Regions from separate parts of the Cobetia sp. cqz5-12 genome, predicted to be linked through region 2. Evidence: predicted binding sites of a transcription regulator. Region 2 holds the regulator's gene; each other region holds the start of a gene.

Region 1 (7,292 bases), 1.5 Mb from region 2:
GCGCGATGTGGCGAGCCAGGCTCACTGTGCGATTGAGCGCTGCCACCCGGCCGCGTCGATTTCCACCAGCAGCGGGGCGCTAGCGTCGCGCTCGTCCAAGGCGACCTGCAGTGCCTGGGGGGAATCGATGGCGACGGCGGCACAGCCGAAGCCGCGGGCCAGCAGCTGGAAGTCGGGGGCCTGGATGTCGACGCCCAGGCGCGTGACGCCGGCGTTGTCCATGAAGCGGCGAATCTCCTCATAGCCCTGGTTGTGCCACAGCACGATGACGACCGGCAGCTGTTCTTCTACCGCGCAGGCGAGTTCCGACAGCGTGAACATGATGCCGCCATCGCCGACCAGCGCGATCACCGGCAGGTCCGGGCGGCCGAGTGTCGCGCCCATCGCTGCGGGCAGGCCGTAGCCAAGCGTGCCGTAGCCGGTGGAGGCATTGAAGTAGCGGCGTGGCGCCGGCTGGCTGAGCAGATGATTGGCGGCGTAGACCGTCGCGCAGGAATCGCCGACCCAGATTGCCTCCGGCAGCGCTTGCTGCAGGGTGTCGAACAGCGGCACGTAGGGCGCGAAGGCCGGGTCGGTCGGTAGCGCGAGGGCTTCCAGCGTGGCGGCGGTGATCTGCGCGCCGCGACCTGTGCCTTGCGGGCTGCCCTCGGGGTCAGTCAGCCGACTGGCGAGAATCTCAAGCGCCAGGCCGGCATCGGCGACGATACCCAGTGCGGCGGCATGATTGCGCGCCAGCTGTTCGGGGTCGATGTCGATGCGAATCAACTCGCCGCCGATCACGAAGCCATCATCGAACACCACGTCGTAATCGGTCTCGCCAAGCTCGGTGCCGATCGCCAGCACCACATCGGCGTCGCGCGCCAGTTCGCGTACCGCAGGCAGTGCGGCATTGGCGCCGAGATCCAGCGGGTGGGCGCTGCCGAGAAGCCCCTTGGCATTGATGGTGGTGACGGTGGGGGCATCCATCGCCTCTACCAGCTGACGCGCGGCATCGGGTGCGGCGACACAGCCACCGCCCAGCAGTACCAGCGGGCGCTCGGCGCCTGTCAGAAGGGCCACGGCCTCGTCGATCAGCGTCGGGTCTGGCGCGAGGCGGCCGATGCGCGGGCGCGTGACGTCATGGGGGGTGCGACCGGCGGGCGGTGCGATCTCGGCATTGAACAGGTCGATGGGAATCTCGATATGCACGGGGCCGGGGCGGGCGCCCTCGAACAGCGCAAAGGCGCGGGCCAATACTTCCGGCAACGCGGACGGGTCGAGCAGGGTATGGCTGAAGCGCGCCACGCCCGAGACCAGCTGCTGCTGGCTGGGCAGCTCATGCAAACGCCCCTGGCCCCGGCCGAGGGTGTCGGTGCGATTGACGCTGGAGATCACCAGCATCGGGATGGAGTCGGCCAGCGCCTGTCCCATCGCGGTGGTGATGTTGGTCATCCCCGGGCCGGTGATGATGAAGCACACCCCGGGCATGCCGGTGCTGCGGGCATAGCCATCGGCCATGAAGCCGGCGCCCTGTTCATGGCGTGGGGTGACGTGGCGAATGCTGCGCGCGGCGGGGTCGGCATCCGGCTCCAGGCCCCGGTAGAGCTCGACGGTATGCACGCCGGGAATCCCGAAGACGGTATCGACGCCGTAGGTATCACGCAGCAGTCGGATGAGGAGTTCAGCACAGGTCATGGCAGGCTATCCAGCAGGCGGGAACACCCGAGTGCTCCCGCGGAGTCAACAGACAAGTCGTTAGGGGCATCGCCACAAACTCTCCTGGCAAGGCCCCTGACGCTGACAGGTCTCAGAACACGAAGACGTGAGCGATACCGGCGATGATCGGCAGGGTGATCAGTGTGCGCAGCACGAAGATGGCCACCAGCTCCCACAGCTTGAGCGGAATCTTCGACTTGAGCAGCAGGGCACCGATCTCGGACATGTAGATCAACTGGGTCAGGGACAGGCAGGCGATCACGAAGCGGGTCAGTTCGCTGTCGATGTCCTTGGCCAGCACCGCCGGCAGGAACATGTCGGCAAAGCCGACCAGCGTCGCCGGGGCTGCCTCTGCCGCGTGGGGAATCTGCAGCAGTTCCAGCAGCGGAATCATCGGGTAGGACAGCCAGGTGAACACCGGCGTGAACTCGGCCAGCATCAGCGCCACGGTCCCGATGGCGATCACCACCGGCAGCAGACCAAGGAAGATGTCCGCCACGTTGAAACCGGCCGATTTCACCAGCTTGAGCGGGCCCGGGGCATGCTCGGCGCGCGCGACCGCCATGCCGAGTGAGTAACGCAGCACGCCACAGTCACTCTGGTTCTCTTCACTGATCTGGCAGCCGACCGGCTCGTGGTAGTCATCTCGCTTGCGCGACAGCGGCGGCAGACGCGGCACGATGACGGCGGCGATCAGCCCTGCGATGACGACGGTCAGATAGAAGGGCACGAACAGGTGATTGATGTTCATGAAGCTGGTGACCAGCAACGCGAAGGCAATCGAGACCACCGAGAAGTTGGTGGCGATCACCGCCGCTTCGCGCTTGCTGTAGAAGCCCTGCTCGTACTGCTGGGTGGTGATCAGCACGCCGACGGTGCCGGAGCCCATCCATGAGGCGGTAGCATCGATGGCGCTGCGCCCGGGCAGATTGAAGATGGCGCGGAACGGACGGCGCACCAGGCTGCCGATGAATTCCATGAAGCCGAAGTCGACCAGCAGCGGCAGCAGAATGGCCGCGAAGAAGAAGAACGTCAGCAGTACCGGCGCGAGATCATTGAGCATCACACCGCCGGTGAAGGCCGCGGTGACCTGAGTCGGCCCCCACTGGAAGTAGGTCATCAGCGCGAAGATGGCGCCGAGAGCGCGCATGGCAAACCACACCGGCGCGACATCGAACAGCTCGTGCGCTGCGCCCTGACGTGCCCAGTTCGGCCTGGCGAGCTTGACGAAGCCGGTGAGGATCACCGACAGACATAGCACCGCGACGGCGATGGCGGGCAAGGCGCTGCCGAGCGCGGCCTTGAGCCAATCGGCCATCAGGCCCATGCCGATGTTGATGGTGTCGCCGACACTGAATGGCACCAGGAAGAAGCTGACGCCGAGCAGTGACGGCACCAGGAATTTCATCAGTCCCTTGGCCGTGAGCGGCACCGGGCGGGTGGCGATGAGGTCTTTCTGAGCTTTCTCGCCATTTTGTGTCTTGTCGGAACGTGAATCACCGCTTGAGCTGGAGCGGGGCGGCGTGTGATCCGCCGTCGGGTCGATGCTGGTTGTCATTCGGGTCACCTTGATCTTGTTGTAATGGTCAGGCTCTGATCGGTCATTCGGCATGCGACATGCCGTCTTCGCGGGGGATTCTTCACGTGCCAGGGACGGGACAGGCCCCTGGCACGCGACCCGCCCTCCGGCGGGGTCTTTCACTGGCAATGGAGGTGCGGTGCGACTCAGTCGCGCTGTTGCACGCCCGGCAGTACGCAGAGCATCTCGTAGAGCAGGGTCGCGCCCATCAGCGCGGTGTTGCCGCTGGTGTCGTAGGGCGGGGAGACTTCCATCAGGTCACCGCCGACGATATTGAGGCCACGTGCGCCGCGCACGATTTCCATGCCCTGGGGCATGGTCAGGCCGCCGGCTTCCACGGTGCCGGTGCCGGGGGCGACGGAGGGGTCCAGTCCGTCGATGTCGAAGGTGATGTACACCGGGCGATCGCCCATCATGTCACGCACTTCGGCCATCAGCGGGGCGAGTGATTTGAACCAGCACATCTCGGCGGTTTCCACGCGGAAGCCCTGCTGCCGGCACCAGTCGAAGTCATCGGCGGAGTAGCCGGTGCCACGCAGGCCGATCTGCACCACGCGGTGGCTGTCGAGCAGGCCTTCTTCCTGGGCGCGACGAATCGGCGTGCCGTGGGCGATGGGCTCGCCGAACATGTGGTCATTCACGTCGGCGTGGGCATCGATGTGGATCAGGCCGACCGGGCCGTGCTTCTTGGCGATGGCGCGCAGCACCGGCAGGGTGACGGTGTGGTCACCGCCCAGGGTGAGCGGCACGCAATCGTGGCTGAGCACTTCATCGTAGAATTTCTCGATGATGTCCATGCTCTTGGGCAGGTGGAAGGTGTTGATCGGCACATCGCCGATGTCTGCCACCTGCAGGCTGTCGAAGGGCGCGGCACGGGTGGCCATGTTGTAGGGGCGCAGCATGCGCGATTCATCACGGATCTGACGCGGGCCGAGACGCGCGCCCGGACGGTTGGAGGTACCGATGTCCAGCGGAATGCCGATGAAGGCGGCATCCAGGCCTTCTGCGGTTTCCTGAGCCGGCAGGCGCATCATGGTGGCCGGCCCGCCGAAACGTGGCATGTCGTTGCCGCCTAGTGGCTGATTGAATTCGCTCATCTGTCTCTCCAGGGTCTTGAGTCGCTCGCGATACGCTGACGGCGAGCGGGGTATTGTGATGGTTCGCCTGATCGCCTGGCCGGACGGTGTGATGAAAGCCGGCGATTCTCCTTGGCGCATACCCCAGCATTGCAGTAACCATGCCAACTTTCAGTCGATTGATTTTATTGGATTTTCTAAAGAGTTGGTTGTCGAGTGATTCATTTGTGGATCGCTCGTCCGCCAATACCGATTCAAAAATGGATCATTGATTCATTTGTGGATCGCATTCAGGCATCATCGAGACTGTCTCCAGCGCAGTGCGAGAAAGACCTGCTGGATAGAGCTGCTGAGAAGAACTGCTGGATAGACCTGCTAGAAAGAAGCCCAGAAAGCCTCGCCCGATTCACAGGCTCGACCATGAGGTGCCCGCCATGTCAGAGCTCGACCGTCAGATTCTCAAGACCATCATCGACACCGCTCACGATCACTACTTCTTGGTGAATGCGGATGGCCAGGTGATGGATGTCAGCCCCGGCGCTGCGGCGGTATATGGCATGACCCGCGAGGAGTTGTGTGCCGCCAACGTGCATGACCTGGAAGCCAGCGGGGTGCTCAAGCCCTCCATCAGCCTGGAGGTGCTGCGCACGGGGAAAACGCTGCAGATGATGCAGCTCACCGCCACCGGGCGGCGGGTGGTGGCGCAGGCGCATCCGGTTTTCGTCGCGGGCAAGCTTGAGTGCGTGGTCAGCCGCTCGATGGATCTCACCGATATCCAGCTGCTGCAGCAGGAATATGCCGTGCTCCAGCAGCGCTTCACGGATCACCTGCGCCGCAACTCGCGGGGCAGTGAGCTGGGCGGGGGGAGTGCGGGGGAAAGTGATTGGGGGGCGGTGGGGAGTGCGCGCTCCGGTGCCGAGCAGACCACCCATGACGCGCAGCAGCAGGGGCGTGCCCTGTGTGAGCAGGCCGCGCGTGAGCAGGCGGAGTGCGAAGACGCCGCGCTGGAACTGGGCGAGCTACAGGTCAAAAGCCCCGTGATGCGTGAGATAGCGCTGCTGCTCAAGCGGGTCGCGCCCACCAACGCCACGGTACTGATGCTGGGCGAATCCGGGGTCGGCAAGACGGCCTTCGCGCATCAACTGCATCGCTGGAGCCAACGCGCCGACGGCCCCTTCATCGAGGTGAACTGCGGCGCCATCCCCGAGAGCCTGTTCGAGTCCGAGATGTTCGGCTATCAAGCCGGTGCCTTCACCGGCGCGGGCAATCGCGGCAAGGCGGGCCTGATGGAACAGGCCGAAGGCGGCACCCTGTTTCTGGATGAAATCGGTGAGCTGCCGCTCGCCACCCAGACCAAGCTGCTCAAGGTGATTCAGGACGGAATGATCACCCGCCTGGGCGACACCACCACCCGCCGCGCCGACTTCCGACTGGTCGTCGCCACCAATCAAGACCTCGCCGCCCGCGTGGAGCAGGGCCAGTTCCGTCTCGACCTCTACTACCGCATCAATGTGCTCCCCGTCAGCCTGCCGCCGCTGCGCGAACGCCGCGAAGACATTCCCGCCCTGATAGAGCAACACCTCTCCCGCCTCAATCAACGTCACGGTCGCCGCAAACTCCTCGACGCCACCCTATGGCCCATCCTCATGCGTCAGGACTGGCTCGGCAATATTCGCGAACTGGAAAACTGGCTGGAACGCGCCTGGCTCAGCGCCCCCAGTGATGTCATCGACAGCGACTCAGTGAAAACACTGCTCAACACTTGTTCCACGAATAACGCTAATGGACTAGGCAATTCATTTGGCTTCAGTAATGACAAATCTAATGGAATAGGCGTTACTGAAAGTTTTCCCACTGCCGATACCTTACATAGTGACAAATCCCTCTCAGCGCCTACCGCTGAGGGGGCGGTAGCCATGCCAATACCCAAACTCGGCCCCAACGAAACCCTCAAGGAAGGCCTGGCACGCATCGAAGCACAATGGCTACGTGAGATGGCAGCGGAATTGCCCAGTACCTATGCGATTGCCAAGAGGGCAGGGATTAGCCAGCCGTCAGTAGTGAGGAAGTTAAAGTATATAAGCAGCTAAATTTCTCGTTAATGTTTTTGTTAAATGTTAGCCATCATTTGCATCAGGTCTAAGGCTTAAAAATAGGGGGAGGAATGAATAATCCTTTGAGTGAAGCTCCAAAAAAAGAAAAGTCTGGAAGTCAAACTTTTTCTAAATATAATTATCAATATCACTGGGCATTTTGTCGTGCCCTTCGTGAATATGAGCAAAATAACGAATTTGCTCTTTTTATAGAAGAGCATGAAGACGTAGTGTTAGCTAATTCGTTGAATGTTGAAGAAGCCACTTTTGAGTTTAGCCAAGTTAAAGAGGTTTCTTATAAATATACTGTAGATAGGTTGGTAAAGAAGGGGGCTAAATCACCAACTTCGGTAATTGAAAAGCTTGCTAACAATTGCTGTGGTAAGCCATATTCTTATAAAATTTCTAAAGTTTGTTTTGTTTCAACTGGCGAATACAGTTTTAGCTTGCATACTAATGACTATAGATTTGAGGAAATTGAGTATAGCTCGTTAAGCAAAGAAGAATCTCAAAAAATTAAAAATTCTATCAATAGTTTAGAAGAGGCAGATGCTTTTTGTGATAAGTTGGTTTTTATAATTCCAGATCTTCCAAGAAAAGGCTTTGATGAAGTTGTTATTGGGAGGATTAGCAATATTATAAGCAGTCAGTCTCCGCATTACAATTATAACTCTAGGAGTATCTATGATGTATTGATACGTGAAATGAATCGCAAAGGTGAGAATTATTTTGACTACTCGAAATGGGCAGACGCTCTTAAAAATAAAGCTATTACAAGCATTCAAATAGGCGATGTCTTTCATCGCCATGTAACTCGAGCTCCTGATGATATAATTGCTGATGGGGTCA
Region 2 (7,292 bases):
GCCCGACGAGAAGCTGGTCAAGGGCTGGGCCGACACCATCCGCTACCATGCACTGGAGCGTCGCGTGGAGCTGGTCGGCAATGCGCGGCTCGAAAAAGGCGATGACACCTTCGAAGGCGGCTACGTGGAGTACTTCCTCGACAAGCGCCAGGTGAACGCCAACAACAGCAAGACGGCACAGCAGACCGAAGGCGGTCGCGTGCACATGACTCTGACGCCGCGTGGCGCCAATGCCAGCAAGGAAAACTGAGTCATGACTGCTACTCCGCGTACGCTGAGCGCTCGCCATCTGGCCAAGGCCTACAAGGGCCGCAAGGTGGTCAAGGACATCTCGCTGGAGATCCGCCAGGGCGACATCGTCGGCCTGCTGGGCCCCAACGGCGCCGGCAAGACGACCTCGTTCTACATGATCGTCGGGCTGGTGCGCGCCGATGCCGGCAACGTCTCCATCGATGACAAGGACCTCTCCGCTGCCGCCATGCATCAGCGTGCACGCGCCGGCATCGGCTATCTGCCGCAGGAGGCATCGATCTTCCGCAAGCTGTCGGTGGCCGACAACATCATGGCGATTCTGGAGACCCGCAAGGACCTGGATCGCAATGGCCGCAAGGCACGCCTTGAAGAGTTGCTCGAGGAATTCAGCATCACGCACATCCGCGCCAGCGCCGGCATGAGCCTGTCCGGCGGGGAGCGTCGACGGGTCGAGATCGCCCGGGCACTGGCCACCGAGCCGGACTTCGTGCTGCTCGATGAGCCCTTTGCCGGCGTCGACCCCATCTCGGTGGGCGAGATCAAGAGCATCGTGCGCCAACTGCGCGATCGTGGCATCGGCGTGCTGATCACCGACCACAACGTGCGCGAGACACTCGATATCTGCGATACCGCCTATATCGTCGGCGATGGCCAGATCATCGCCCACGGTGACGCAGACTCCATCCTGGCCAACCAGCAGGTGCGCGACGTCTACCTGGGCCACGAGTTCAAGCTCTAGGGTCAGCAGATACGCTGAGCCCCACCGGAGGCGAAAGCTTCAAAAGCCGCTGCGTGATTTTATCGCGTAGCGGCTTTTTCATGTCTGACATCAGACGCATGCATGACGTCCATACCACCTTGGTGGAAACATGGCATGCAAGTTGCTTGAATATTCACGGCAACCACTTGTCAGTGCCCCGAGTCACGGTATAGCGTAGTAAGCACGTTCCTTTGCCGTGAATTGACTGACTCCATGAAACCCACCCTGCAACTCCGCCTCGGCACCTCGCTGACCATGACGCCGCAGCTTCAGCAAGCGATCCAGCTGCTGCAGCTGTCGACGCTCGACCTGCGTCAGGAGATTCAGCAAGCCCTCGAGTCCAACCCCATGTTGGAGCTCGACGAGGACTACGAGTCGCTGGATGTCGTCGAGACACAGGATTCGAGCGAGATCTCCACTGCCGACTCCTCGAGCGAGATTCCCGAGGAATACCCCCTCGACAGTGACTGGTCGGACCTCTACCAGGACCACGCCGGTAGCCTGACCAGCTCCGGCAGTGGCAGCGGGAGCGAAGAAGGGCCGGACTTCGATCGCAATACCAGTGTCGAGAGCCTGCAGGACCACCTGCGCTGGCAGCTGGCAATGACCGACCTCGATGGTCGTGAACGCCAGATGGCGGAGAGCCTGATCGATGCCGTCGACGGAGCAGGCTATCTGAGCCTGTCACTCGACGAGCTGGTCGATGGCCTGCGCGGCCAGGGTCTACCCGGCCTCAAGGCCTCCGAGCTCGAGCAGGTATTGTTGCGTCTGCAGCAGTTCGACCCGACCGGCGTCTTCGCCCGTGATCTGCGCGAGTGCCTGCTGCTGCAACTGGCACTGTTGCCGGATGACCTGCCGCTGCTGGCGCAGGCGCGACGCCTGGTACGTCAATTCCTCGAGGCACTGGGCAACGATGACCGCAAGCTGCTAAAGCGCCGCCTGAGCCTTGACGATGACGAGCTGGATCACGTCATCCGCCTGGTGCGCGCGCTCGACCCGCGTCCGGCATCCGCCTGGGGCGAGCCCGCCAGCGATTACGTGATCCCTGATCTGCTGGTGCGTCATACCCGCCACGGCTGGCAGGTCGAGCTCAACCCGGAAGCGCTGCCCAAGCTGCGCATCCAGCCGGAATACGCCGCGCTGATCAAGCGTGCCGACAAGTCCGCCGACAACACCTTCCTCAAGGACAACCTGCAGGAAGCGCGCTGGCTGATGAAGAGCCTGTCATCGCGCAATGACACCCTGCTCAAGGTCGGCCGCGAGATCATGGCGCGCCAGATCGACTTCCTCGAGCAAGGCGAGGAAGGCATGAAGCCGCTGATTCTGGCCAACATCGCCGAAGTGGTCGAGATGCACGAGTCGACCATCTCGCGGGTCACGACCCAGAAGTATATCCACACCCCGCGCGGCGTCTTCGAGCTCAAGTTCTTCTTCTCGAGCCAGGTCGGTGGCAGTGGCAGTGGCGACGCCCACTCAAGCACCGCCATTCGTGCCCGTATCCGCAAGCTGATCGCGGAAGAGCCGGCCCGCAAACCTCTCTCCGACTCTCGACTGGTCGATCTGCTCGCCAGCGATGGCATCGAGGTCGCACGCCGTACCGTGGCCAAGTATCGCGAGGCGATGGGCATCCCGTCCTCCAGCGAGCGCAAGCGTCTGGCCTGACGCGACACCTGCGGCTGCCATGCCCTCACCTCTACAGTGGCAGCCGCCGCCAACTTCAAGTGCTGGATCTTCCGCTCGCCAGCTTATGACTTCGCGGGTATCAGGCGCCTGTCGCGCGCCCTGTCACCCCGTCAACCGCTCGTCAATGCCCCATCATGGCCAATGACGGAGCACAGGATGATGGCAAAAATCTGCCGCTCCGGTAGTGCCATTCTACGTCAATCGCATGTTTTTAAAGTCACTTTTGCGCCTATTGCACGTGGATGACACTTGGTGACCTCTCCGACAGGCTGCTTGCTCCACGCAATCGAAGCGCCTGAAAGGCGACGTACATGCAGGGATTGGCGACGAAAACGCGCCTTCTTGCGCGTCTTTCACGCACCACCCATCAGACGCTCCCTTGAAGTCCACTCCGTTACCCCTCACTGAGTTGAAGACAAGCACTGAGCCACGATGCAGCGCAGCGTTGATCTTTGCGCAAAGCTTGGGCATTGTCGGTACAGACGCTCACGACATCTGACGCCACTGGCAAGGGTGCGAAAACATCACCAGACGGTGGCCGTCAAGCCTGTTGCAGAGCGTCCGATCAGGGTTTGCTCGTAGTCAAAAAGGGTTACAATTGAATGGCAACCCGCTGGATAAAGGAGCGTGTCCATGCAAGTGAATATCACCGGGCATCATGTGGAACTTACCGATCCTCTCCGCGATTACGTCAACGAGAAGCTCGCTCGCCTCGAACGGCATTACGACAACATCACCAATGTTCAGGTGACACTGTCGATCGAGAAGGAGCGCCAGCAGGCTGCCTGCACCTTGCACGCGGCAGGCGCTGACCTCCACGCCCTGGCAGAAGACCCCAACATGTACGCTGCCATCGACGCGCTCGCCGACAAGCTGGATCGCCAGCTGGTCAAACACAAGGAAAAGTCCCAGGCTCGCTCTCAGGGCACCGGGACCCGTTGACCTTCAGCCATGACACTTGATCAGATCCTTCCCCCCGAGCGCACGCTCTACGGCGTCCCCGGGGGGAGCAAGAAGCGGGTGCTTGAATTCTTCAGCACCTTCATCGCACAGAACATTCCCAGCCTGGATAGTCAGGAAGTCTTCTCGCGCCTGATCGGGCGCGAGAGACTGGGGTCGACCGGCATTGGCCACGGTGTGGCCGTGCCCCATGCACGCAGCCCGCATTGCAAGACGCCAATCGCTGCGTTTCTGAAGCTCGGTGAACCCATCGACTTCGATGCCATCGACGGAGAACCCATCGATCTGCTGTTCGTGCTGCTGGTACCTGAGGAAGCGGATGAGACCCATCTGACGCTGCTCGGGCAGGTCGCGGAATTGCTCAATTCCCCGACCAATCGCTCGGCTCTGCGCCAGGCAGACAGCCAGCGTGCACTCTTTGAGGCATTGACCCAAGCCATCGCCGAATTACCGGCGCGCTGAATGACAGGCCCGGACATCGTCCGGGCTTTCGTCTTGCTGGCCTTCCATCGGCCGACGTACAGCGCACTGATAGCGGGCAGCCTTCTGCCCCACCCCTGCATTCTTTCGACGTTGACCTCGCCCTTGGAGAGCACTTCATGAAGATCGTGATCATCAGCGGCCGCTCCGGCTCCGGGAAGTCCATCGCGCTCCAGGCGCTGGAAGATATTGGCTACTATGCCATCGACAATCTGCCCGGCATGCTGCTGGCACCACTGGTCGATCAGCTCGAAAAGGACAGCCCGGCGCGCCGGCGCATCGCGGTCTCCATCGATGCCCGCAACCTGCCGGAAGCCTTGACCCGCTTCCCCGAATTGCTCGACAGCGTCCGCCAGAGCGGCATGGACGTCCAGGTCGTCTACCTGACCACCGATTCACGAGTGCTGCTGGAACGCTACTCGGCGACCCGTCGTCGTCACCCTCTGACGCGCGACAACGACCACACCCTGGCCGAGGCCATCGAGATCGAGCAGAAGACGCTCGCTCCCATTCGCCAGAAGGCCGATCTGGTCATTGACTCGACCAACCTGAGCGTGCACGACCTGCGCTCGCGTATCACCGAACAGGTCGCCCAGCACAGCTCCCGCCACCTGACGCTGACCTTTGAATCCTTCGGCTTCAAGCATGGCGTACCGACCGACGCCGACATGGTGTTCGATGCCCGCTGCCTGCCCAACCCGTACTGGGACATCAACCTGCGCGGCGATACCGGTCGCGATGACAGCGTGGCGGAATTCCTGCAGCGCTACCCCACCGTCCAGGCGATGCATGACGATATCGCCGGCTGGCTGGAACGCTGGTTGCCCGCCTATCAGGACAGCAATCGCAGCTACCTGACGGTATCCGTGGGTTGTACCGGCGGCCAGCATCGCAGCGTCTACCTGTGCGAACAGCTGGCGAGCTATTTTGCCGAGCGCCTGCCTGAGGTGCGTCTGCGTCACCGCGAGCTGGGCATTCATACCGCGCTGAGCAACGCGGGTGAGGCAAGTGACGGCGAGACGGCCGAGCCAAGCCATGTATCTGCCAGCGCACAGGACAGTCAGAAGAGCGATCAACAAAAGCGTCAGCAGGAGCACCGCGATGGCCTCTCGTGAGCTGATATTGACCAACCGTCGCGGTCTGCATGCCCGCGCAGCCACCAAGCTGGTCAATTGCTGTGCGCCCTATTCCGCGACGGTGATGGTCAGCCATGGCGAGCGACGCGCCAATGCGGCCAATGTGATGGCATTGCTGATGCTGGCCGCGCCCTGCGGCACCACGCTGCTGATCGATATCGAGGGCGAACAGGCCGATGAGGCGATGCTGGCCATCGAAGCGCTGTTCGAGGCGCGCTTCGAGGAAGACGAGTAACCGCCACTGACAGGGCTGTGCATTGTGATCAGCTCCTCGGGCTCTCGCCTCTTTCGCTCTTTGCACTCCACCTTCCTTTCGGTCAGCCCCCCCCCTTTGGCATCCCCCTGGGCGACAGCCATCACTGCTTGCACGGGCTTCTCGCGACTATTCTTGTATCCGTCCTCACACCTATCCCTGCACCGATCCTTGCGCCTGACAGCCAGACAACGCTGCTTTTGCGCCAGTGACGGGACGTGAATTGTCCTTTTGATAAGAAACACTGTTTTCTTTTGTCGACGCGCCCCCCTGGGCCAATGGTAGAATCAGTGCTGACCTTCATGTCGACAGGGGAAGCCGACAGATGAGCAAGACGTCTCGTAAACTCAAGCCAAGACTTGATCGCCTGTCACAGGCGCTGGAAAGCGGCGAGCTGGAACAGGCAAGACGCATGCTCAATCGCGGCCTCGCGCCAGTGGACGTGGCGCACTTGCTGGAATCCTCGCCCCCCAAGGAACGTAATCTGCTCTGGGAGCTGGTCGATGCCGAGCTGCAGGGCGATGTCCTTCAATACCTTGGCGAAGACATCCAGACCGACTTCCTCAAGGACATGGACGCCGTTGACGTTCTCGCCGCCACCGAGAATCTGGAACCGGATGATGTCGCCGACATTCTGCAGCGCCTGCCGAATGCAGTGATCCTCGAAGTCCTCGACTCCATGGAGACGCAGGAACGCCTGCGCGTCGAAACGGTACTGTCCTTCCCGGAGGACACCGCCGGCGGCCTGATGAACACGGACACCATCACCATTCGTCCGGACATCACCCTGGATGTGGTGCTGCGCTACATTCGCCGTCACGAGCGCCTGCCCGACTCCACCGATACCCTGCTGGTCGTCTCACGTCGCGACGAATTCATCGGTGCCCTGCCCATCAATCGCCTGCTGGTCTCGGACCCCGGCGTCACGGTGCGCGAAGTGATGGACACTGACAGCGTGGTGATTCCGGCGCTGATGCCGGAAACCGAAGTCGCCTCGCTGTTCGAGAAGCACGATCTGATCTCGGCGCCCGTGGTCGGCGGCGATGGCAACCTGCTGGGCCGTATCACCATCGATGACGTGGTTGACGTCATCCGTGGCGACGCCGAGCACCAGGTGATGTCGATGGCGGGGATGGATGAGGACGAAGACACCTTCTCTCCCGTGATGCGAACCTCATGGCGCCGCGCCGTCTGGCTCGGAATCAACCTGCTGACCGCCTTCATGGCCTCCGCCGTGATCGGCATGTTCGAAGGCACCATCCAGAAGATCACCGCACTGGCCGTGCTGATGCCTATCGTCGCCAGCATGGGCGGCATCGCAGGCTCTCAGGCACTCACTGTCCTGATTCGTGGTATCGCGCTGGGGCACGTCAAGAGTGGCAACGTGCGCTGGCTACTCAAGCGCGAAGTCATCGTCGCGGGACTCAACGGCCTGTTATGGGCCGTGGTGGTGGCAGGCATCGCCATCGTGTGGTTCGGGGATGTCCAGCTGGGGGCCATCATCGGCGCCGCGATCATGATCAACCTGTTGATCGCGGCCGTGACAGGCACGCTGCTGCCGGTGCTGCTCAAGAAACTCAATATCGACCCTGCCCTCTCCGGCAGCGTGATATTGACCACCGTGACCGACGTGATCGGCTTCATGGCCTTCCTGGGGCTGGCGACCTGGCTCTATCTGTAATACGCCCGACGGGTTCCAATGAATGCTCCAGACACAACACGGCCGCCCCCAAGGGAGCGGCCGTGTCGTTTCTCGCCTGTTGCGTGA
Region 3 (7,292 bases), 890 kb from region 2:
CGACGAGCACGACTCTGGTCGGGGGTGTCGAGGGCATCTGGTGTGTCGAGGATGACTGGCGAGTCACGGTCATGTGTCGCGGCGCTCCCAGCTCAGTGTCATGCGGGTACCGCCCTGGCGGGGTTGGGTAATGGCGAAGTCGGCTCCGATTTGGTGTGCGCGATCCTGCATGATGCCCAGTCCGAAATGGGCGGGGGCGATGTCAGCAGGGTCAAAGCCGCAGCCGTTGTCCTCGACGGTCAGCAACACTCGCGCCGCCGGTGGATGCCCAGAGGATTGGTAGAGCAATTGCAGGCGCAGGTGGGTGGCTTGGGCATGGCGCACGCTGTTGGTCATCGCTTCGCGCACGATGAACATCACCTGCAGGGCCTGGGCATCGGGGAGGTGCAGCGACTGGATGCGGTTGTCGAGCTCGAACACCATCCCCGAGCGTGTCTCGAATTCCTCGATCAAGTTGTCCAGCACACAGGCCAGCGGCGCGTCTCCCCAGGTGGCGTGCGCACCGTTGATCAGTTCCCGGGTCTGGCGGAAGGCGCGCCGGGCCTGGGTATGCACGTCCTCGGCCAGTGCCTGCACGTCCTGTGGCGCATGACGAGCGGCGCGAGTCAGGCGTGCGCTCTGCATCTGCAGATAACTCAATTCCTGGGCGAGGGTGTCGTGCAGCTCCGCGGCCAGATGTCGGCGTTCGTTCTTCAGTGCCTGCGCCACCGCTGATTTCGTGTCTTCGGCATGACGCGCCTGTTGCTGCTGATGCAGTGCCAGGCCACGGCTCAGGGTATTGATGACGACGTTCGCCAGCCCTGATTCGATGACTGCGGCTGTCGGCTCTCCAAGCCACAACCAGTCATCGCTCGTCTCCCCTCTGCCCGTCTCCCCTCTATCAGTGTCGTCCGTGAGGGCGATCAGCACGCCACCTGGCGTGCCGTCCATGTCAGACACCTGCTGTCGGGCGCCGGGATCGCGACCGATATCCCTGACGACTTCCTGCAATCTCTCACGCGTAGCGACTGGCAGGGCGAGGCCAATAGGGGAAATCACCTCATGGGTCGCCAGACCGAGGGCGCGATGCACGACACAGAGTTCGCCAGTCGCGAAGTGAGCCGCACCGCTGTCAAGACAGCCGTTCAGCATGTCCAGCAGCTCTCTCAGCACGGATGGCAACGCCTCCTTGAGGTCAGCGCAGGTAGCGATGTGCAAGGTAATGGCATCGAGGTGGTGCGTGTCACGCGGAGCAGACGGCGGGATGGCAGCAGGATGAACGGGAGGCTCGGCACCGGCGGGACAGGCTCGTGCGCGCTGGGCTTCAAGGCGATGGGCTATCCCTTGCAATGCAGGTGCCTTGCCTGCCTTCGATGCGCCGAGACTGAGTGCCATGCGAGTTCCTCTGTCGTTTCGCCGCCCCTGCGGCGCGCCCTGATTCGAGTGTCACACCAGCAAGCTTCATGCCAGTGAACGGCTTACCCCTTCATGGGTACCTCTCTTGATGGATTGTCGGCGCCTCTACTGTGAGTAAATTTAATTAACCATGAAGAACGTGGTGCGTCACAGAAGGGGGCATGCACCATCCAGGTACATCGGGGAGCTGCTTCGCCCCATCACGTGTGCAACGCCGAACCCACTTGCCATGACAACAAGAGGTATCACCACGATGGAGCTTGCAGTCGAGATACCCGCTGCCACGCCGTGCCAGCCGTATCGTTACCGAATACCCGGGCTGGATGCGCTGGCGCTGGAGCTGTCGCCGGGAGACAGCGTGCAGGTGTCATCTGCCGATGGGGCCCAGGCCTGCGAGTGGCTGCTATTGCCGCCAGGGGGGCGGGAGGGACAGAACAGTGAGGCTGGAGAAGCAGACGCTGGAAAGGCTGCAGATACCGTCGATGCAGTGACACTCGCGCGCTACGCCAGCATTACCTGTCTGGAAGAACATGCCTTTGCCAGCCAGCCACAAGGGGGAGAAGAGGGTGGGGCCGAGCAGGCACGAAGCCCGTTCACCCAGCAGCGTCTGGCAGCGCTGGGAGTCGCGCAGGTGCCATTGTCGCAGTGGCAGAGCCTGTCAGCCGCCGGGTTGCCGGCCGAGATTCGCTGGCCGCGTGAAGCGCCAGCCGCGCGCCTGATTCTGCTGGCCCCCGGCAATGATATGTTGCTAGATGGCAAGCATCTGGCCACTGAGCTTGAGGTCGCGCACTTCTGCGAGGGGCTGGTGGGGCAGGAGCAGCTGCCAGTGCCATTGGCGCCGATCAAGCAGGAGGTCAGGGTCTCGTCAGGCACGGCTCAGGTCTATGAGGTCAAGCAGGGCGAGTGGATCCAGATCATCGATGTCGCCGGTCGTCAGTGTTCTGACTTCGTGGCCTTCGATGCCAATGCCTGGGCACAGGGCGAGGAGCTGGGACTGGATGGCGGTGCCACGCGCAGCCTGTCCGGCCACTGCATGCCAAATCCGGGGCTTTATTCAGTGTTCTTCGATCAGCACATGCACCCGATGCTGGAGGTGGTACAGGACACGGTGGGCCGCCATGACAGCTTCATGCTTGCCTGTTCGCCGCAGTATTACGAGCACCACGGCTACTTCGGCCACGATAGCTGCACGATCAACTTCAACAACGCCCTGTCCGCGTCTCACGGCATCCGACAGCGCGCCAGCTGGCCGGCGATCAACTTCTTCTTCAATGCCTATGTCGAGCCCTGCGGCACCCTGGCGGTGGATGAGCCCTGGTCGCGTCCCGGTGACTATGTGCTGCTGCGCGCCGACCGTGACCTCATCTGTGCCTCATCGGCCTGCCCGGACGACATCGATGCCGCCAATGGCTGGGTGCCGACCGATATCCATGTGCGTATCTACGCCGCTGAACATGACTTCCCCCGCGGTATCGCCTATCGCAACCGGCCCGAGGAATTGCCGCGCATGACACTGCCCACCGCCTTTCACCCCTGCACGTCCGCCTTGACCAAGCAGTTCATCGATTACCACGGCTACTGGCTGGCCACCCATTACGAAGGGTGGGGCGCGCGGGCCGAGTATCTGGCCTGCCGCGAGCGGGTCGCGATGATGGACCTTTCGGCACTGCGCAAGTTCGAGGTCGCCGGACCGGACGCCGAACGCCTGTTGCAATATGCACTGACCCGCAACGTGCGACGGCTTTCCATTGGTGAGGTGGTGTACTCGGCCATGTGTCAGGAAACCGGCGGCATGCTCGATGACGGTACCCTGTTCCGCATGGGCGAGCAGACCTTCCGCTGGATCTGTGGTGATCCGGCCAGCGGCCAGTGGCTCAGGGACCTTGCCCAGCGCCAGGGCTATCGCGTCACGGTGCGTGATTCCACCCATCAGCTGCACAACATCGCCTTGCAGGGGCCGAAGAGTCGTGAGGTGCTGGCGCCGTTGATCTGGAACGCGCGTACCCAGCCGGACGTCGAAGGTCTGGGCTGGTTCCGCTTCATGATCGGTCGTCTGTCGGGCCCGGATGGCATCCCGCTGATGGTGTCGCGTACCGGCTATACCGGTGAGCTCGGCTATGAAGTCTGGTGTCATCCCAAGGACGCCCCATCCGTGTGGGAGGCGATCTGGGCGGCGGGTGAGCCTCATGGCATCGCGCCACTGGGACTGGATGCCCTCGACATGCTGAGAATCGAGGCGGGGTTGATCTTCGCCGGCCATGAATTCTGCCCGCAGACTTCCCCCTATGAGGCGGGCATCGGCTTCACCGTGCCGATGAAGAGCAAGGAGGATGACTTCGTCGGGCGGGCAGCGCTGCAACGCGAGACGCCGGAATCACGGCATCGTGTGATGGGCCTGAAGGTGGCCAGCAGCGAGCTGGTCAGCCATGGCGATCTCGTCTATCACGGCCGCTATCCGGTGGGCGTGGTGACCAGTGCCACCCAGTCGCCGCTGCTCGGTCGCTCCATCGCGATGTGTCGCCTGGCGCCGGACTTCGCAAGCCCGGGTACCCAGCTCGAGATCGGCCAGCTGGATGGCCATCAGAAGCGCCTCGCCGCAGAGGTGGTGACATTGCCCTTCCATGACCCTGAGCGCCTCAAGGTGCGTAGCTGATCCTGCTGTAATGAGGGGGAGCATGAGAGAGGAGTCGCGAGCAACGACTTGCGTATATGCAGCGCCCTGCAAGTCATCTCTCGGTGCATGCCGTGACCGGCATGCCTCAATAATGCCCATCCTCCTCGCAGGGAAGGCTTCAGGGGCTTCATATCTGAAGAGGAGTTCTCGGTTCCAAGAATAATTCAGTGAAAACAGAGAGTTGCTGAGGGTGGTCAATTTTGATCATCTGGCATGTCGCTTGCTTTATCCAGCAGGTCCCCTTGAAAAACAACAACAACCCCCGGACGGGCAGTGTCGCTTGCACAGTGAAGCGCGCTGATCCACAGGCTCCGGTAAAGGAGAAAAGACGATGGATGAAAAGACGTTGCAAAGCATATTGGATATGCATCAGGCGATGAACATCGAGGTGTTCTATTGGTGGTGTACCGCCATCATGTTCCTGATCCATGCAGGCTTTCTGGCCTACGAGATAGGTGCCTCCCGTTCCAAGAATGCCTTGGCATCCGGCATGAAGAACGTGCTGACGCTGGCCTCGATCATCCCCGCCTTCTACTTCGTGGGCTGGTGGATCTACAACGCCTTCCCCAACGGGCTGATCCCCATCGAGGCCTCCGCCGCTCTGCCGTGGAGCGCGAGCATGCGACCCGACGCCGATGACATGGGCACCGGCATCTTTTTCGCCGCCTTTGCCCTGTTCGGAGCGACCACCGGCTCCATCCTCTCGGGGGCGGTGATCGAACGCATCCGCCTGGGGGCCTTCCTGATTCTGGCGGTGATTCTCGGCGCGGGTGTCTGGATCATGGCGGGCGCCTGGGGCTGGCACCCGGATGGCTGGATGCTGCACAAGCTGGGCTACCACGATGTCGGCGCCGCCGGTGTGGTGCATGCCGTGGCCGGCTTCTTCGCGCTGGGCGTGCTGCTCAATCTGGGCGCGCGTATCGGCAAGTACAGTGACGATGGCAAGCCGCAGGTGATCGCGCCGCACAACATGCCGATGACCTTGATCGGCCTGATGCTGATCATCGTCGGGTTCTTCGGCTTCCTGGGCGGCTGCATCATCTTCAATACCGGTGATATCGGCTGGACCACCATCTACGGCAACCGCACCAACCTCTCTGCCTTCGCCTTCAATACCCTGATGGGCTTCGGTGGCGGCGTGATCGGCGCCTATCTGTCCTCGCGTGACCCGTTCTGGACCATGTCCGGTGCACTGGGCGGCATCATCACCGTCGCGGCGGGGCTGGATCTCTACAATCCGGGGCTGGCCTTCGTGCTGGCGGTCACCGGTGGCGCCCTGATGCCGAAGATCGGCGCGCTGCTCGAGAAGCGTGGCCTGGATGACTCCGTCGGCGCCTTCGCGGTGCATGGCTTCTGCGGCTTCTACGGCGTGGTACTGGTGGGTGTCTTCGCCGCTGGCTTCCCGAATGTCGGCGAAGGCGTGCCGGACATCTCCTTCACCGGCCAGCTGACTGGCGCAGTCGTGATGGCAGTGACGGGCTTCGTGCCGGGCTGGGGTGTCGCCTACGTGCTCAAGAAGCTCAATCTGCTGCGTGTGCCGCCGCATGTCGAAGTGCTCGGACTGGATCTGTTCGAAGTCCCGGCCAAGGCCTACCCGGAGAGCATGGCAACCGAGTCATCTTCCAGTGTACCGGCTCGTTCCGGTGGGGTGGTCGCGGCGCCAATGGACAAGCGTCCGGACATCAGCTGAGCCTTGGTAGCTGAGTCCCGGCGCACCTTCTGAAGGGGCCGGTCTGTCGAGATGATGTCGAGATAAGAGCTGACTGGCCCCGTTATTGCAGTACTGGTAGAGCCAACCGATATTCGCTTTCGCAAGGAGCCTTGCAATGGAAACTGTCGATACTGTGGTACACGCTGGCAACTACGCCTTCTTCTTCAGCAACTCTGGCGCCGTAGCGGTGTGCCTGCTGGTCGCCGCTGGCGTCTGCATTGCGCTGAGCGCCAACATCCTGCGTCACGAGAAAGCATCCTTCGAGAGCAAGAAGACGCCTTGACCCTCCGAGGATCACGACCCTTGCGCGGGCACTAGGTGCTTGCCAACGGTGCTTGCCAATGACACATCAAACGCCGCAGCGCTCAGCGCTGCGGCGTTTTTGATAGGTGTCATGCACCCGAGTGACTTTGCGCGAAGCCCGAACGACTTTACGTGAAGCCCGAACGACTTTGCGCGAAGAGAGCGTGGTGCGCGTCATGCAGTCGTCACCTGAGAGCTTGATAATGGCGGCCCCTCAAGGTGGCATTCATGGAACGCGCGAAAGCATGAAACTGATTCATCTGACCGACACCCATCTGGTCGCTCCTGACAAGCGACTTTACGGGCTGGACCCACGTGCACGGCTGGCGGCTGCCGTCGCCGATATCAATCTGCACCATGGCGATGCTCAGGGCGTGATCATCAGCGGTGACCTGACCGATCGCGGTGAGCCGGCCGCCTTCCATGCGCTGCGTGAGGTACTGGAAGAACTGTCGATGCCGTATTTCCTCGGCATGGGCAATCACGATGCGCGTGAGACTCTGCAGACCGCCTTCCCGGAGCTGCCCTGTGATGACGATGGCTTCGTACAGTATGCGCATGCCTTCGGCCCCGACGCCGATGATTGCGTGCTGGTGATGCTCGATTCAGCCGTCGCGGGGGAGCATGGCGGTCTGCTGTGCGAGTCCCGTCTGGCGTGGCTGGATGCCTGTCTGGCCGCGCATCACGATCGCCGTATCCTGCTGGCGCTGCATCATCCGCCCATGGCCCTCGGCATCCGTTATATGGACGACATCCGCTTGCAGAATCCACAGGCGCTGCATGAGGTGATCCAGCGGCATGGCAACGTCGAGCACTTGCTGTTCGGGCATGTGCATCGTCCGGCCAGCGGTGTCTGGCGGGGGCTCTCGTTCTCGACCTTGCCGGGCGTCAATCATCAGGTCGGGCTGGATCTGGTCTCCGCGGCGGACTGTCTCGCCGGCAGTCATGAGCCGCCGGCCTATGGCGTGCTGATGATAGGCGAGGAGCAGGTCGTCAATCACCTGCACCTCTACATGGATGACAGTCGCCGCTATTTCTTCCACGACACGCTCGAGGCCGCCCAGTCGCTCGAGGCGCTCGATGAATTGATCGCTCTACAGCGCGATGAGCGGATTCCGACTCGCGAGCGCGAGCCGTTGAGCAATACCTTGCAGGCAGCTGAGGCAGCAAAAGAATGAACAAGGCGCTATATGTCTTTGATTTTGATGG

The links. Region 2 encodes sigma-54, which starts transcription at its own class of promoters, with help from an activator protein. Its sites were predicted from a motif close to TGGCACNNNNNTTGCTNT; they were not measured.
Region 1: the regulator sigma-54 is predicted to act here: its motif matches at 4,500-4,517, upstream of speB (agmatinase).
Region 3: the regulator sigma-54 is predicted to act here: its motif matches at 4,279-4,296, upstream of F8A90_RS07255 (ammonium transporter).

What each region holds. Positions count from the first base shown of each region.
Region 1 covers NZ_CP044522.1:2,311,700-2,318,991, reverse strand. The annotation lists gene F8A90_RS09770 (5-guanidino-2-oxopentanoate decarboxylase) at 22-1,674, opposite strand; gene F8A90_RS09765 (YjiH family protein) at 1,787-3,103, opposite strand; gene speB (agmatinase) at 3,421-4,371, opposite strand; gene F8A90_RS09755 (sigma-54 interaction domain-containing protein) at 4,785-6,440, shown strand; gene F8A90_RS09750 (dsDNA nuclease domain-containing protein) at 6,515-7,292, shown strand, end outside.
Region 2 covers NZ_CP044522.1:800,471-807,762, reverse strand. The annotation lists gene lptA (lipopolysaccharide transport periplasmic protein LptA) at 1-250, shown strand, start outside; gene lptB (LPS export ABC transporter ATP-binding protein) at 254-991, shown strand; gene F8A90_RS03415 (RNA polymerase factor sigma-54) at 1,226-2,674, shown strand; gene hpf (ribosome hibernation-promoting factor, HPF/YfiA family) at 3,329-3,637, shown strand; gene F8A90_RS03405 (PTS sugar transporter subunit IIA) at 3,647-4,117, shown strand; gene rapZ (RNase adapter RapZ) at 4,255-5,250, shown strand; gene F8A90_RS03395 (HPr family phosphocarrier protein) at 5,237-5,506, shown strand; gene mgtE (magnesium transporter) at 5,850-7,205, shown strand.
Region 3 covers NZ_CP044522.1:1,694,153-1,701,444, forward strand. The annotation lists gene F8A90_RS07240 (response regulator) at 1-37, opposite strand, end outside; gene F8A90_RS07245 (sensor histidine kinase) at 70-1,374, opposite strand; gene F8A90_RS07250 (DUF1989 domain-containing protein) at 1,649-4,048, shown strand; gene F8A90_RS07255 (ammonium transporter) at 4,401-5,759, shown strand; gene F8A90_RS07260 (hypothetical protein) at 5,896-6,063, shown strand; gene F8A90_RS07265 (phosphodiesterase) at 6,329-7,261, shown strand; gene F8A90_RS07270 (HAD family hydrolase) at 7,258-7,292, shown strand, end outside.